DNA from 2 places in the Mesorhizobium sp. M0678 genome. Region 1 is predicted to be linked to the other one. Evidence: predicted binding sites of a transcription regulator. Region 1 holds the regulator's gene; the other holds the start of a gene.
The links. The regulator LexA, encoded in region 1, represses DNA repair genes until DNA is damaged. The targets are predictions, from matches to a motif close to TGTTCNNNNTGTGTTCNG.

Region 1 (6,987 bases):
GCGCGACATGCTGGGCGGCGCCGCCGGCGCCTTTCGCGATACGGTGCTGATGAATGCCGGCGCCGGGCTGGTGGTGGCCGGCACAGCGACGACCCTCGCCGACGGCATGGTAACGGCGGCGCAGGCCATCGACAGCGGCCGCGCGCTGAAAGTGCTCGACAGGCTGATCGAGATTTCGAACGGTTAAAACCATGTCCGACATCCTGCGCAAGATCGAGGCTTACAAGCGCGACGAGATCGCGGCGGCCAAGGCACTCGTGTCATTGGCCGAGATCAAGGCACGGGCGACGGATGCCGACGCGCCGCGCGGCTTTCTTTCCGCCCTTGAAGCAACGCGCAAATCCGGCGGGTTCGCGCTGATTGCCGAAATCAAGAAGGCTAGCCCATCCAAAGGCCTGATCCGCGCCGATTTCGATCCGCCGGCGCTGGCCAGGGCCTATGCGAAGGGCGGTGCCGCCTGCCTTTCGGTGCTGACCGACGCACCCTCCTTCCAAGGCGCGCCCGAATTCCTCACCACTGCGCGCGCTGCCGTCGAGCTGCCTGCCCTGCGCAAGGATTTCCTGTTCGACCCCTATCAGGTCTACGAGGCCAGGGCATGGGGCGCCGATGCCATCCTGATCATCATGGCCAGCGTCGACGACGCGTTGGCAAGAGAACTCGAAGCGACAGCGTTCGGGCTCGGCATGGACGCGCTGGTCGAAGTGCATGACGAGGCTGAAATGGAACGCGCGCTGCAGCTGTCGTCGCGACTGATCGGTATCAACAACCGCAATCTCCGGACCTTCGAAACCAGCCTGCAGACCTCGGAGCGGCTGGCAGCGATGGTGCAGGCCGACCGCCATCTGGTCAGCGAGAGCGGTATCTTTTCGCACGACGATTGCCGCCGGCTGGAGCAGAGCGGCATTGCGACTTTCCTGGTCGGCGAGAGCCTGATGCGCCAGCAGGACGTGGCCGCGGCAACGCGCCTGCTGTTGACGGGCAAGGCGCCGGCAGAGGCCGTTTGAGGATGGCGGCCGCCCTCACTCATCTTGGCGCGCAGGGCGAAGCCAACATGGTCGATGTCGGCGACAAGGCTGAGACGGTGCGCACGGCAGTCGCAGAAGGTTTTGTCGCGATGCGGCCCGAGACGCTGGACATGATCCTCGCCGGCGACGCCAAGAAGGGCGACGTGCTGGGCACGGCGCGCATTGCCGGCATCATGGCGGCCAAGAAGACGCATGAACTGATCCCGCTTTGCCATCCGCTGCTGCTGACCAGGATATCTGTCGATATCGAGGCGGACGCCGCGCTGCCCGGCCTGAAGGTGACAGCATTGACCCGCGTCACCGGCAAGACCGGCGTTGAGATGGAGGCTCTGAGTGCCGTCTCGGTCGCTTGCCTGACCATCTACGACATGGCCAAGGCGGTCGACCGCGCCATGGTCATCTCCGGCATCAGGCTGGTTGAAAAGACCGGCGGCAAATCCGGCGACTACAAGATCACCGGAGACGGGGCCACCGAGGCAGGCCGATAATGGCGCTGGTCCCAGTTGCCGAGGCGCTCGAGCGCCTGCTGGACGGCGCAGCAGCGCTGCCGGGCGAACGCGTCGCACTGCTGGATGCCGCCGACCGCGTGCTGGTGGAGCCGGTTGTGGCGCTCCGCACCCAGCCGCCGTTCAACGCCTCCGCCATGGACGGCTATGCCGTGCGGGCGGCCGATATCGCGTCCGTACCGGCAAGGCTTTCGGTGGTCGGCATGGCGCCGGCCGGACGCGGCTTTGCCGGAACGGTGCAGCAGCGGCAGGCCGTGCGCATCTTTACCGGCGCGCCGCTTCCCGAAGGCGCCGACACTATCGTCATCCAGGAGAACGTCCGCGATCTCGGTGGCGGCAGCGTCGAAGTGACGGAACCGACGGTGCAGGGGCGCAACATCCGCCGCCTCGGGCTCGATTTCGCCAAGAGCGATGTCCTGCTGCCCAAAGGCCGCCTGCTCGACCCGGCGGCCTTGTCGCTGGCGGCATCGGCCAATCACCCCGAGGTGCGCGTGGTCAAACGGCCGCTGGTCGCCATCATCGCCACCGGCGACGAATTGCTGCCGCCGGGCAGCGATGTTGGCCCCGACCAGATCATCTCCTCCAACGCCTATGGTGTCGCCGCTGCCGCACAGTCGGTCGGTGCGCGCGCGCTCGACCTTGGCATCGCGCCGGACCGCAGGGAGGCGATCGCTGCGCTGGTTGAAAAGGCCGTGAAGGCTGGCGCGAACGTCATCGTCACGCTGGGCGGTGCCTCGGTCGGTGACCACGACTTCGTCCATGACGTGCTGACCGGGCAAGGCATGACGCTCGATTTCTGGAAGATCGCCATGCGGCCGGGCAAGCCACTGATGTTCGGGCGGCTGGGAGACATTCGCTGCATCGGCCTGCCCGGCAATCCGGTGGCAAGCCTGGTCTGCACTCAGCTCTTCCTGAAGCCGCTGCTGGCGCGGCTCGGTGGCCGCGCCTTTCAGCAGGATATACGTCGGGCACGGCTCGGTGCTGCCATGCCGGCCAACGATCTCAGGCAAGATTATGTGCGGGCTGTTGTCATAGATGACACCGGTACGCTCGTGGCGACGCCGTTCGGCATCCAGGACTCCTCGATGCTGAAAATGCTGGCCGATGCCAACGGGCTGATCGTTCGCGCGCCGTTCGCTCCTGCCGCGGCGGCGGGCTCCCCCTGCGACGTACTGATGCTACGCTGAACCTGCCTCACTCCGAAATCAAGGTCCGGGTCAGCGGATGGTCTGGATCGGCCAAACCGTCGATGATGTTGAAATGATGCCGGTCAGGCTCGACCACCGAGCTGGTCGCGGTACCCAGGCCGATCCAGATGTTGGCCAGCAACGCGCTCTGACGCAGGAATTCGGCGCGCTCGCCGCCGCCGGCCCAGCAGGTCAGGCGGGCCTTGTCCATCGGGCGCAGCAGCACCGGACTTTCGGCCTGCGCCTCGGCCTCATCGATCGCCAGCGTCTCGTTCATGCCGGTGCGCATGATCGGGCGCAAATCGTGCACCCCCGAGATCGACACCACGTGACGAACGCGCCGGACCACTTCGGGCGCCAGCGGCGTCGTCGCCGTAACCATCCGGCTAACAAGATGGCCGCCGGCCGAGTGTCCGGTCAGCATCAGCGGCCCTGGAACCATCGCCGCCGCCTTGCCGATCGCCGCGCCGACTTCCTTGACGATGCCGCCAATGCGTATCTGCGGACAGAGCGTGTAGGACGGCATCGCCACCGCATAGCCGCGATCAACAGGGCCAGTGGCAAGATGCGACCAGAAACTCTTGTCGAATGCCATCCAGTAGCCGCCATGAACGAACACCACGAGTCCCTTGGGCTTGATGGCCGGCAGGAAAAGATCGAGCCGGTTGCGTGGGTTGTCGCCATAGGCCATGTCGAGCCGCGCCCTGCCCTCGGTCGAAAGCACGTCGCGGAAAACCCGCGCGGGCTCGATCCAGGCCGCCGGCCAGCGATCGCTGCCGGCTATGTTGGCGCCGTTGGCATAGGCGTTGTCCCAATCGGCAATGTGACGTTCGAACACCCTGCGCCCTCCCTGGCAATATAGCCTTGCAACGTAGCCGTGAGCATCGCGCGGCGCGTCGTCGCCAGCCTCACGATTCCAGCTCTCGCATCAATCTCAAGTGACAGCCGCCTTGATGGCGAAGCGCGCTTCCTTCCACGCACCGGTGCGCAGGATGTCCTCAAGCACTTCGACGGCCTGCCAGACATCGGCATAGCCGACATAGAGCGGGGTGAAGCCGAAGCGCATGGTCGATGGCGCGCGAAAATCGCCGATCACGCCACGTTCGATCAGCGCGCGCATGACCTGGTAGCCATGCTCATGCATGAATGAAATCTGGCTGCCGCGTTTTTCCCCATCGCGCGTGCTTTCGAGCGTGAGCCCGTAAGTGCCGCACTTTGCCTCGACAAGCTCGATGAACAGATCCGCCAGTGCGATGCTCTTCTTGCGCACCGCCGTCATGTCGACATCGTTCCAGATGTCGAGCGCGCCCTTCAGCGTGCGCATCGACAGGACCGGCTGCGTGCCGCACAGAAACCGGCGGATGCCGGTGCCGGCCGCATAGCCTGGCTCGAAGGCGAAGGGCCGTGCATGGCCCCACCAGCCGGTGAGCGGCTGCTGGATGTCGGAAAGATGCCGCTCAGCCGCATAGATGAAGGCAGGCGCGCCCGGGCCGCCATTCAGATATTTGTAGGTGCAGCCAACGGCAAAATCGGCGTTTGCCTTGTCGAGTTCGACTGGCATCGCGCCGGCGGTGTGGCAGAGATCCCAGACGATCATCGCCCCGGCTTCCTGAGCCCTGCGCGTCAGCGCCGGCATGTCGCGCAGTTCGCCCGACTTATAGTTGACGTGGTTGACCAGCACCACGGCGGTGCGTTCGTCGATCAGCTCTTCGATGGTCGGCGCGTCGACCCCCGAGAGGCGCAGCAGCGTATCTTTTCGCGTCGAAACCACACCCTCGGCCATGTAGAGGTCCGTCGGAAAACTATCGCCCTCGGCGACGATGACCTGCCGCTCCGGTCGCATGGCCATGGCGGCGTGCAGCAGCTTGTAGATGTTGACCGATGTCGTGTCGCAGACCACCGTCTGGCCGGCCGCGGCACCGATCAGGCGCCCGAGCTGGTCGCCAAGTTCAAGCGGCATGTTGAACCAGCCGGCCGTGTTCCATGCGCGGATGAGATCATGCGACCATTCTTCGGTCGCGGCCTTGTGCAGTTCATCGAAAGCGGCACGTGAAGCAGCTCCTAGCGAATTGCCGTCGAGATAGATCACTCCTTGCGGCAACACAAAGCGGTCGCGCATCGCGCGCAACGGATCCGCGGCATCCATCGCCTTTATGGCCACGAGATCGGGAATTCCTGTCATGATTTGTCTGCTCCCCCAAGATCCAACGCAACGCCGGACACGCATCGACTGTTCTTCCATTACCTGGTTGCGCGCAGCAAGGCTCCACCGGCGAGAAGCAGCCTGACCAGGCGGTGGAAACCGGGACTTAACCCGAGGTTGGCGTTTTGAATTCGTTTCGTTCACGGTGCATTGACCAAACCGCACAGTCGATACGGGTTCAATTCCGTGCCTTTTGCCGACCGACGGCCGATGCCAGTGCCGCCTTCTAGGAGGCCAGAAGGGCGCAAACGAAAGCAGAATCAAGGCGATGAGGCTCGCGGCGGTGAAAATGCGGTACGCCGGTAGGGACGTCGTTTGTTTCCCGAGCCTTAACGCATTCATTAAACTTTAAACAGTTGCGGAACACAACTGGAACAGATAGTGTTTGTTCTGGGTTTGTTTTTCTGATTCTGTTGGGGGTCGCTATGCTGACACGCAAACAACACGAACTGCTTATGTTCATCCACGAAAGGTTGAAGGAAAGCGGTATCCCGCCTTCATTCGACGAGATGAAGGAAGCGCTCGATCTGGCTTCCAAATCCGGAATCCACCGGCTGATTACGGCGCTGGAGGAGCGCGGCTTCATTCGCCGTTTGCCCAACCGGGCCCGTGCGCTGGAGGTGCTACGCCTGCCTGACTCGATCGCCCCCGGCCTCAATGCGGCACGCAAGTTCTCGCCGAGTGTCATCCAGGGCAGCCTTGGGCAAGGCGCCCCTCGGCAGGGCAAGCCGACATCGTCGCGTGTCCCTGCAGCCGGCAATGACGACGATGTCGTCGCCGCCGTTTCGATCCCGGTAATGGGCCGCATCGCGGCCGGTGTGCCGATCGATGCCATCCAGCACCAGACGCATTCGATTTCGGTGCCGCCGGATATGATCATGGGCGGCGAGCATTATGCGCTCGAGGTCAAAGGCGATTCGATGATCGAGGCTGGCATTTTCGACGGCGACACGGTGATCATCCGCAATGCCGATACGGCGAGCCCCGGTGAGATCGTGGTGGCACTGGTCGACGAGGAGGAAGCGACGCTGAAGCGGTTCCGCCGCAAGGGCGCCTCGATCGCCCTGGAAGCCGCCAATCCGGCCTACGAGACGCGCATCTTCGGACCAGACAGGGTCAAGGTGCAGGGCAAGCTCGTCGGACTGATCCGCCGCTACTGAGCTCCGCCCTTGGCGCCGGCTTTGGGGTTGTCGGCCCTGCGGTATGGCGGCAGGCCCCGTGCCGCGCGTGAAAATTTCCGCTGCACGTGCCAGGGCCGGTATGATTTTTTGACGGCGAAGCGGATCTCGGCGCGTGTTGCCGCTTGTGGATCGAAATAGACGGCGGCACTTCCCGCGCGCGCCAGTTGCCGTTTGGTGACGACGAGGACCAGCCGGTCGTAGTAGCAGGGGTTATGGGCGGTGGCGTCGTCGATGACGATCAAGCTGGCAAAGGCGCAGGCTGGCCGCGCAGTATCGCGGTCCTTGGCTTGCGCGATGATCGCGCCGGATGGATGCCTGGCAAGGCAGAGGCCGTCCGTGCAAATGAACGGCATGCCCGGCGGTAGGTCGGCCGGATCGGCAATGTCGAATTGCGGGTCGTTCTTTCCAGGTGTTTCCGGCGCGACGATGGCCTCTGATGTGAGCGCGCGTTTCCAGTTGTCGATGGTGAACTCATTCGGGCGTGCCCGGTTGACCGCGAGTTCACCGCTGCCGATCGGCAGCGCGACCAGCCGCGCGTCCTCCGAGACCAATACGTCGGGTATGCGTGTCTGCGTTGTCGTCAGCAAGCCGGCGAGCGCAAAAGGAAGTGCCGCCAGCCGCAACCAGGTCGTCGCCATGCTGGCAATGACGAGGGCGATCGTCACCAGAAGGACGGATCTCAGCGAAATCAGCCCGACCGCATCGATCGGCGAGCGCTCCGAGATCCACCCGGACAGGGCGATCATCGCCGTCAGCCCCTTGCCCATGACATAGAGGAAAGGGCCATCCGCACCGAACGGCATCGCCAGCGCGCTGAGAACGGCGAAGGGCATGACGACCAGTGAGACGATGGGCATGATGGCCAGATTGGCGAACAGGCTGAGC
Region 2 (6,987 bases), on a different contig from region 1:
AAGGCGTCGCATTGCGCCTGACCCCAGGCAGACGGCGCAATGGTGGCGACAAAGACGAGAGCGGACACGCCGGCAAAGCCGAGGCCGAAATCCCTGGCGATCAGCCTCTCGCCATTGGCGCCGAGGGCGAACAGCATGGCGACAGAGGCGCCGATGGTGGCCACATAAGGGGCGGTCTCCATACCGACGGCCAGCATCAATCCGGCGCACAGGCCGGAGAGCAATGCCGCCGGCCTGCGCATTGGCGCTTCAAGCAATAGGCTCAGGCTGGCCATGCTCAGCATCAGCTGGATATTGTGGTGATCGAGCGCGCCAGGCGAAAAAATGCCAATGAAATACAGTGCGGCAGCGCCGACCACGACAGCGGGCAGCACGGCGCTGTCACCGGCAAAGCTGCGTGCGGCGCGGGCGGTGAAAAACACGGTCAGGCAGAAGAGCAGCGTCGGCCACAGCACTTGCGCAACATTCTCGGCAAAGGCCGCGCTGCCGGTCAGGGCCGATACGGCGATGATGATGGCGGCGATCGGCGCATCGACCAGCCGCGACCAATGCATGACGAAACCGCCTTCCAGGCCCATCCTGTACTGGTGCAGATCGAACCAGCCCTGGCTGGCCAGCATGTCGCGAACTTCGACAAGGCGCAGCAGATTGTCGTTGTCGCCGCCGGCATTGGTCAATTCCGGGAAGCCGGCAAGGGCATTGACGGCAAGTGCCGGCAACGTGGCAAGCAGCGCCAGCGCGATATCGGACCTCCAAATGGAGGCGCCATCGTCGGCTGTGCTCATATCAGGACCTTTGGAAGGAATACGGTGCGGTTTAAACCTAGCCTTAACAGCTTCAATAAATAGTAAAGCCGCCCGAGCGAGGCCGGCGCTTGAGCGGTCAGGGGCCTCACAGGGCATCCGGAGACGAAAAATGCCACAAGAAGTGCGCCATGAGCCGAGCATCGCCGTGCTCCTGCCTTGCTACAATGAGGAGCTGACGATCGGCGAAGTGGTGCGGCGCTTTCGCGAAACGCTGCCTGCCGCCGCGATCTATGTCTACGACAACAATTCGCGCGATCTGACGGCGCTCCGAGCCCGCGCCGCCGGCGCCATCGTGGTGCGCGAGCCGCGCCAGGGCAAAGGCAATGTCGTGCGCCGCATGTTCGCCGACATCGAGGCCGACATCTACCTGATGGCCGACGGCGACGGCACCTATGCGCCGGAGGACGCGCCGCAACTGATCAACACGCTGCTGACCGAGCGCTCCGACATGGTGGTGGGCACCAGGCGCGGCGTCGCCAACGACGCCGGCAGGACAGGCCACGCCTTCGGCAACCGCATCTTCAACAGCCTCTACAAACGTTTGTTCGGCTCGGACTTTACCGATATCTTCTCGGGTTACCGCGCCTTCACCAGGCGCTTCGTCAAGAGTTTTCCCGCCGTTTCCGGCGGTTTCGAGATCGAGACCGAAATGTCGGTGCACGCCTCGCAGCTCAAATTGCCGGTCAGCGAGATCGGACTCGACTATGGCCGCCGGCCGGAAGGCTCCTCGTCGAAGCTGTCGACCTTTCGCGACGGCGCGAAGATCCTGTGGATGTTCGCCATGCTGATGAAGGAGACGCAGCCGCTGCGTTTCTTCGGCGCTTTTTCGGTGTTCTTCCTGGCATCAAGCCTGTTTCTGATGGCGCCGGTGCTGATCGAGTTCGCCGAAACCGGGCTTGTGCCGCGCATGCCGACCTGGGTTCTGTCGGTCGGCCTGCTGCTGCTGTCGATGCTGGCGGCGGTGACCGGGGTGATCCTCGATTCGGTGTCGCGCGGCCGCGCCGAGCAGAAGCGCATCTTCTATCTGTCGATGCCTTCCGGTCGCGTCGAACGTGAACGTGCAAGCGCGCTCGCGACTTTGAAGGCCGGACCGCGCAAGACCCCGCGCGCGGCCTAGAGCCTAAATGGGACGCCTCGCCCGCTTCATTGTCGCCGGCGGCATCGGCTTCGTCGCCGACGCGGGTGCGCTTTGGCTGGTGCTGGCGGCAACGCCGCTTGGCCCCTTGGCAGCCCGCATCATTTCGATCGGTTTTGCGCTGTCCGCCACCTGGCTGATCAACCGCCACCTGACCTTCTCGCCTTCCAGCCGGGGCATCGCGCATGAGGGCGCCCGCTACGGCGGCGTCGGCATTGCCACCAGCGTCGTCAATTATCTCGTCTATTGCGTCATGTTGTTCGCACTGCCGATGGTGTCGCCGCTCATAGCCCTTGCGGTCGCCTCGCTGGTCGCCATGGCGCTGTCCTTCCTCGGCTATTCCAAGCTGGTGTTCGACCGCTGAAGGCACATCGCGTTGGGATCTGCGCCAAGCGAAGCGCAGCCTCATCATGACCTTGGCCGATTGGCAGAGGCCGCCGATTTCCTTATATCGCTGTCGTCGATGCATCGGCCCGAAAAATCGGAATCGATTTTCGGAAAGCACGATGCATGGATTCAAGAAATGTTGGAGCGTACTTTGTGCGTCCAAGTGGATCGCTCCAAGTGCGCCGGAGAGCTGCCATGCCCCTGAAAGTCGCCGTCCAGATGGACCACATCTCCACCGTGTCGGTAGCCGGCGACACGTCGTTTGCACTGTCGCTGGAGGCGCAGCGGCGCGGCCACCAATTGTTCCACTACACGCCCGACCGGCTGTCGCTGCGCGACGGCAAGGTGTTTGCCCGTATCGAGGCGATGCAGGTCCGCGACGAGAAGGGCAATCATTATTCGCTGGGCGAAGAAGTCCGCACCGATCTTTCGGAGATGGACGTCATCCTTTTGCGGCAGGATCCGCCCTTCGACATGAACTACATCACCACCACGCATATTCTCGAGCGCATCCATCCGAAGACGCTGGTGGTCAACGACCCGGCCTGGGTGCGCAACAGCCCGGAAAAGATCTTCGTCACCGAATTTCCCGACCTGATGCCGGACACGCTGATCACCAAGGACCCTCTCGAGGTCGCAGCCTTCCGCAAGGAGTTCGGCGATATCATCGTCAAACCGCTCTACGGCAATGGCGGCGCCGGTATCTTCCACCTGCACGAGGCCGACCGCAACCTCGCCTCGCTGCTCGAAGTGTTCGGCCAGTTGTTCCGCGAACCCTACATCGTGCAGCGCTACCTCAAGGAGGTGCGGGCTGGCGACAAGCGCATCATCCTGATTGACGGCGAGCCTGTCGGCGCCATCAACCGCGTGCCGGCCGAGCACGATTCGCGCTCCAACATGCATGTCGGCGGCCGCGCCGAAAAGACCGAATTGACGGAACGCGAACGCGAGATCTGCGCCCGCATCGGTCCCTCGCTGAAGGAGCGCGGCTTCATCCTCGTCGGCATCGACGTCATCGGCGATTACATGACCGAGATCAACGTGACCTCACCGACCGGCATACGCGAAGTGCAGCGCTTCGGCGGCGCCGACATCGCCAGCCTGTTCTGGGATGCCGTGGAGGAGAAGCGCAACTAGCCTCGCTTCGCGAGCGGCCGCGTTGCAAACCATTGCCGCCGTTGCGCTCAGCTGTTCCCCAAATGTTCTTGCCTTCGCCGGAAATCTGTGGTTGTCTCGGGTGACGCCGTTCGCGGCATGATCGCAAAGGCTTGGGGCAAAAGCCTGCATCCGGGGTGAAGACATGGTGGCGCGGGTTCGCACGGTTGCTTTCCAGGGCATCGAGGCCGTGCCGGTCGACGTGCAGGTGATGATCGCGCCGGGCAAGGTCAACATGCACATCGTCGGGCTGGCCGACAAGGCCGTAGCCGAAAGCCGCGAGCGGGTGCAGGCAGCACTTCATGCATCCGGCCTGTCGATGCCGTCGAAGAAGGTCACCGTCAATCTGGCGCCCGCCGACCTGCCCAAGGAAGGCAGCCACTACGATTTGCCGATCGCGCTCGGGCTGATGGCGGCGCTCGGCGCCATTCCGGGCGACATGCTGGCCGGCTATGTCGTGCTTGGCGAATTGTCGCTCGACGGCACCATCGCCGCGGTGGCTGGCGCGCTGCCGGCGGCAATCGGTGCCAATGCCGAAGGCAAGGGCTTGATCTGCCCGTTCGCCTGCGGGCCGGAAGCGGCCTGGGCCGGCAAGGATTTCGACATATTGGCGCCGCGCAGCCTGATCGCCATCGCCAATCATTTTCGCGGCACGCAGGTTCTGTCGCGGCCGGAAGCCGGCATCCATGCCGCGGCGCGCGACCTGCCCGACCTTGCCGACATCAAGGGCCAGGAGACCGCCAAGCGGGCGCTGGAGGTGGCGGCGGCCGGCGGCCACAATCTGCTGATGGTCGGGCCGCCGGGATCGGGAAAGTCGATGCTGGCGCAGCGGCTGCCGTCGATCCTGCCGCCGCTGGCGCCCAGGGAATTGCTCGAAGTCTCGATGATCGCCTCGGTGGCCGGCGAACTCGGCGAAGGCAAGCTGACCGACCGGCGGCCGTTCCGTGCACCACACCATTCGGCCTCGATGGCGGCGATGGTCGGCGGCGGTCTGCGCGTGCGGCCGGGCGAGGCCTCGCTTGCCCATCACGGCGTGCTGTTCCTCGACGAGTTTCCCGAATTCTCGCCGCAGGCGCTCGATGCGCTGCGCCAGCCGCTGGAGACCGGCGACTGCATGATCGCGCGCGCCAACCACCGCGTTACTTATCCGGCACGTATCCAGCTGGTCGCGGCGATGAACCCGTGCCGCTGCGGCATGGCCGGCGAGCCCGGCTATCGCTGCCTGCGCGGCGATCGCTGCCGCACCGACTACCAGGCGCGCATTTCCGGCCCGCTGCTCGACCGTATCGATCTCAGGATCGAGGTGCCGGCGGTCTCGGCCAGCGATCTGATCCGGCCGGACCGGGCGGAGAAAAGTGCCGCCGTCGCACTACGTGTTGCCCGCGCCCGTACGATCCAGCGCGAGCGCTTCGAGCGGCTCGGCGCGACCGCCACCACCAACGCCCATTGCTCGCCGTCAGTCATCGAGGAGATCGCCATGCCCGATGCCGCCGGCCTGTCGCTGCTCAGGGATGCCAGCGAAAAGCTCGGCTTTTCCGCACGAGCCTATCACCGCGTCTTGAAGGTGGCGCGGACCTTGGCCGATCTCGAGGCCAGCGAGACGGTCGGCCGCATCCATCTGGCCGAAGCGATTTCCTACCGCATGAGCTCGGAACGGATGGCACAAGCGGCGTAGGCTTCCTTCCCCTCGAGGGGAGGGTGGCCGCGAAGCGGCCGGGTGGGGTCGCCGGCGACGTGCTCGGCCTTTAACGTCTGCACGATATGCGCAGATCAAGATGGCACCGAGTATTGGTCGCCAAGACAATCCCGTTCTTGTCGCTGGAATGGGAGTCGGCGCACTTCTTGCAGGACCCCTCCCGGCCCTTCGGGCCACCCTCCCCTCAAGGGGGAGGGGGACCCCGACTCCCATGCCTTCGCTTCAGGTGCCCTGCTTCGCCTTCAGCTCCAGCCGCCGCGCGTGCAGCACTGGCTCGGTGTAGCCGTTGGGCTGGATGCGGCCTTTGAAGACGAGGTCGCAGGCGGCGAGGAAGGCGATGGACTTGTCGAAATCCGGCGCCATCGGCCGGTAGAGCGGATCGCCTTGGTTCTGGCGGTCGACGATCGCCGCCATGCGTTTCATCGTCTCCATGACCTGCTCGGGCGTGCAGACGCCGTGATGCAGCCAGTTGGCGATGTGCTGCGAGGAGATGCGCAGCGTGGCGCGGTCCTCCATCAGGCCGACGTCGTTTATATCCGGCACTTTCGAACAGCCGACGCCCTGGTCGATCCAGCGCACGACATAGCCCAGAATGCCTTGCGCGTTGTTGTCGAGTTCCTTCTGGATGTCTTCAGGCGACCAGTTCGGCCGCCTTGCTACCGGCACCGACAGGATGTCGTCGAGTTTCGCCTTGGGGCGGCTCTTCAGCGCCGCCTGGACGGCGTGGACATCAACCTTGTGGTAGTGCGTGGCGTGCAGGGTTGCCGCCGTCGGCGACGGCACCCAGGCGGTGTTGGCGCCAGCCTTGGGATGCGCGATTTTCTCGGCCAGCATCGCCGCCATCAGGTCGGGCATCGCCCACATGCCCTTGCCGATCTGGGCGTGGCCGGCCAACCCGCATTCCAGCCCGATGTCGACGTTCCAGGCCTCGTAGGCGGCAATCCAGGCGGCCTGCTTCATGTCGCCCTTGCGGATCATCGGGCCGGCTTCCATCGAGGTGTGGATCTCGTCGCCGGTGCGATCGAGGAAGCCGGTGTTGATGAAGACGACGCGTTCTTTCGCGGCGCGGATCGCCTCCTTGAGGTTGACGGTGGTGCGCCGCTCCTCGTCCATGATGCCCATCTTGATGGTGTTTTTGGGCACGCCGAGCAGCGCTTCGACGCGGTCGAAAATCTCGACGGCGAAGGCGACTTCGTCGGGCCCGTGCATCTTGGGCTTTACGATGTACATCGAGCCGGCGCGAGAATTGGCGCGGCGCCCGTTCACGCCGATGTCATGCAGCGCGATCAGCGCCGTCAGCGCCGCATCCATAATGCCTTCCGGCGCCTCGTTGCCGTCGCGGTCTGATATCGCCGGATTGGTCATAAGGTGGCCGACATTCCTGACCAGCATCAGCGACCGGCCGGGCAAGATCAGCGTGCCGCCATCGGGCGCGGTATAGGTGCGGTCGGGGTTGAGCCTGCGGACAAAGCTCTTGCCGGCCTTGGTGATCTCCTCCGCCAAGTCGCCCTTCATCAGACCGAGCCAGTTGCGGTAGACCAGCACCTTGTCTTCTGCATCCACCGCGGCGACCGAATCCTCGCAGTCCTGGATGGTGGTCAGTGCCGATTCCAGCACGACATCGGCAATGCCGGCCGGATCGGTGCGGCCGATCTGGTTGTTGCGGTCGATGACGATTTCGATGTGCAGGCCGTTCTTGGTGAGCAGCACGGCTTCGGGGTCGGCGGCGTCGCCGCGATAGCCGGCAAACTGTCTGAGGTCGGCAAGCGTGGTGGCGCCGGCACCCTCGCCCAGCCGCAACATGCCGT

Region 2: a site for LexA is predicted at 3,518-3,535, ahead of NKI29_RS22875 (YifB family Mg chelatase-like AAA ATPase). Genes of this name have one in related genera too.

Annotation. Positions count from the first base shown of each region.
Region 1 is NZ_JAMYPT010000001.1:458,932-465,918, reverse strand. It holds gene trpD (anthranilate phosphoribosyltransferase) at 1-187, shown strand, start outside; gene trpC (indole-3-glycerol phosphate synthase TrpC) at 192-1,004, shown strand; gene moaC (cyclic pyranopterin monophosphate synthase MoaC) at 1,007-1,513, shown strand; gene NKI29_RS02195 (molybdopterin molybdotransferase MoeA) at 1,513-2,718, shown strand; gene NKI29_RS02190 (hormone-sensitive lipase) at 2,726-3,556, opposite strand; gene kynU (kynureninase) at 3,653-4,900, opposite strand; gene lexA (transcriptional repressor LexA) at 5,347-6,081, shown strand; partial or broken gene NKI29_RS02175 (ComEC/Rec2 family competence protein) at 6,075-6,987, opposite strand, start outside.
Region 2 is NZ_JAMYPT010000014.1:46,057-53,043, reverse strand. It holds gene NKI29_RS22895 (hypothetical protein) at 1-785, opposite strand, end outside; gene NKI29_RS22890 (glycosyltransferase) at 916-1,923, shown strand; gene NKI29_RS22885 (GtrA family protein) at 1,931-2,305, shown strand; gene gshB (glutathione synthase) at 2,524-3,465, shown strand; gene NKI29_RS22875 (YifB family Mg chelatase-like AAA ATPase) at 3,629-5,158, shown strand; gene NKI29_RS22870 (malate synthase G) at 5,402-6,987, opposite strand, start outside.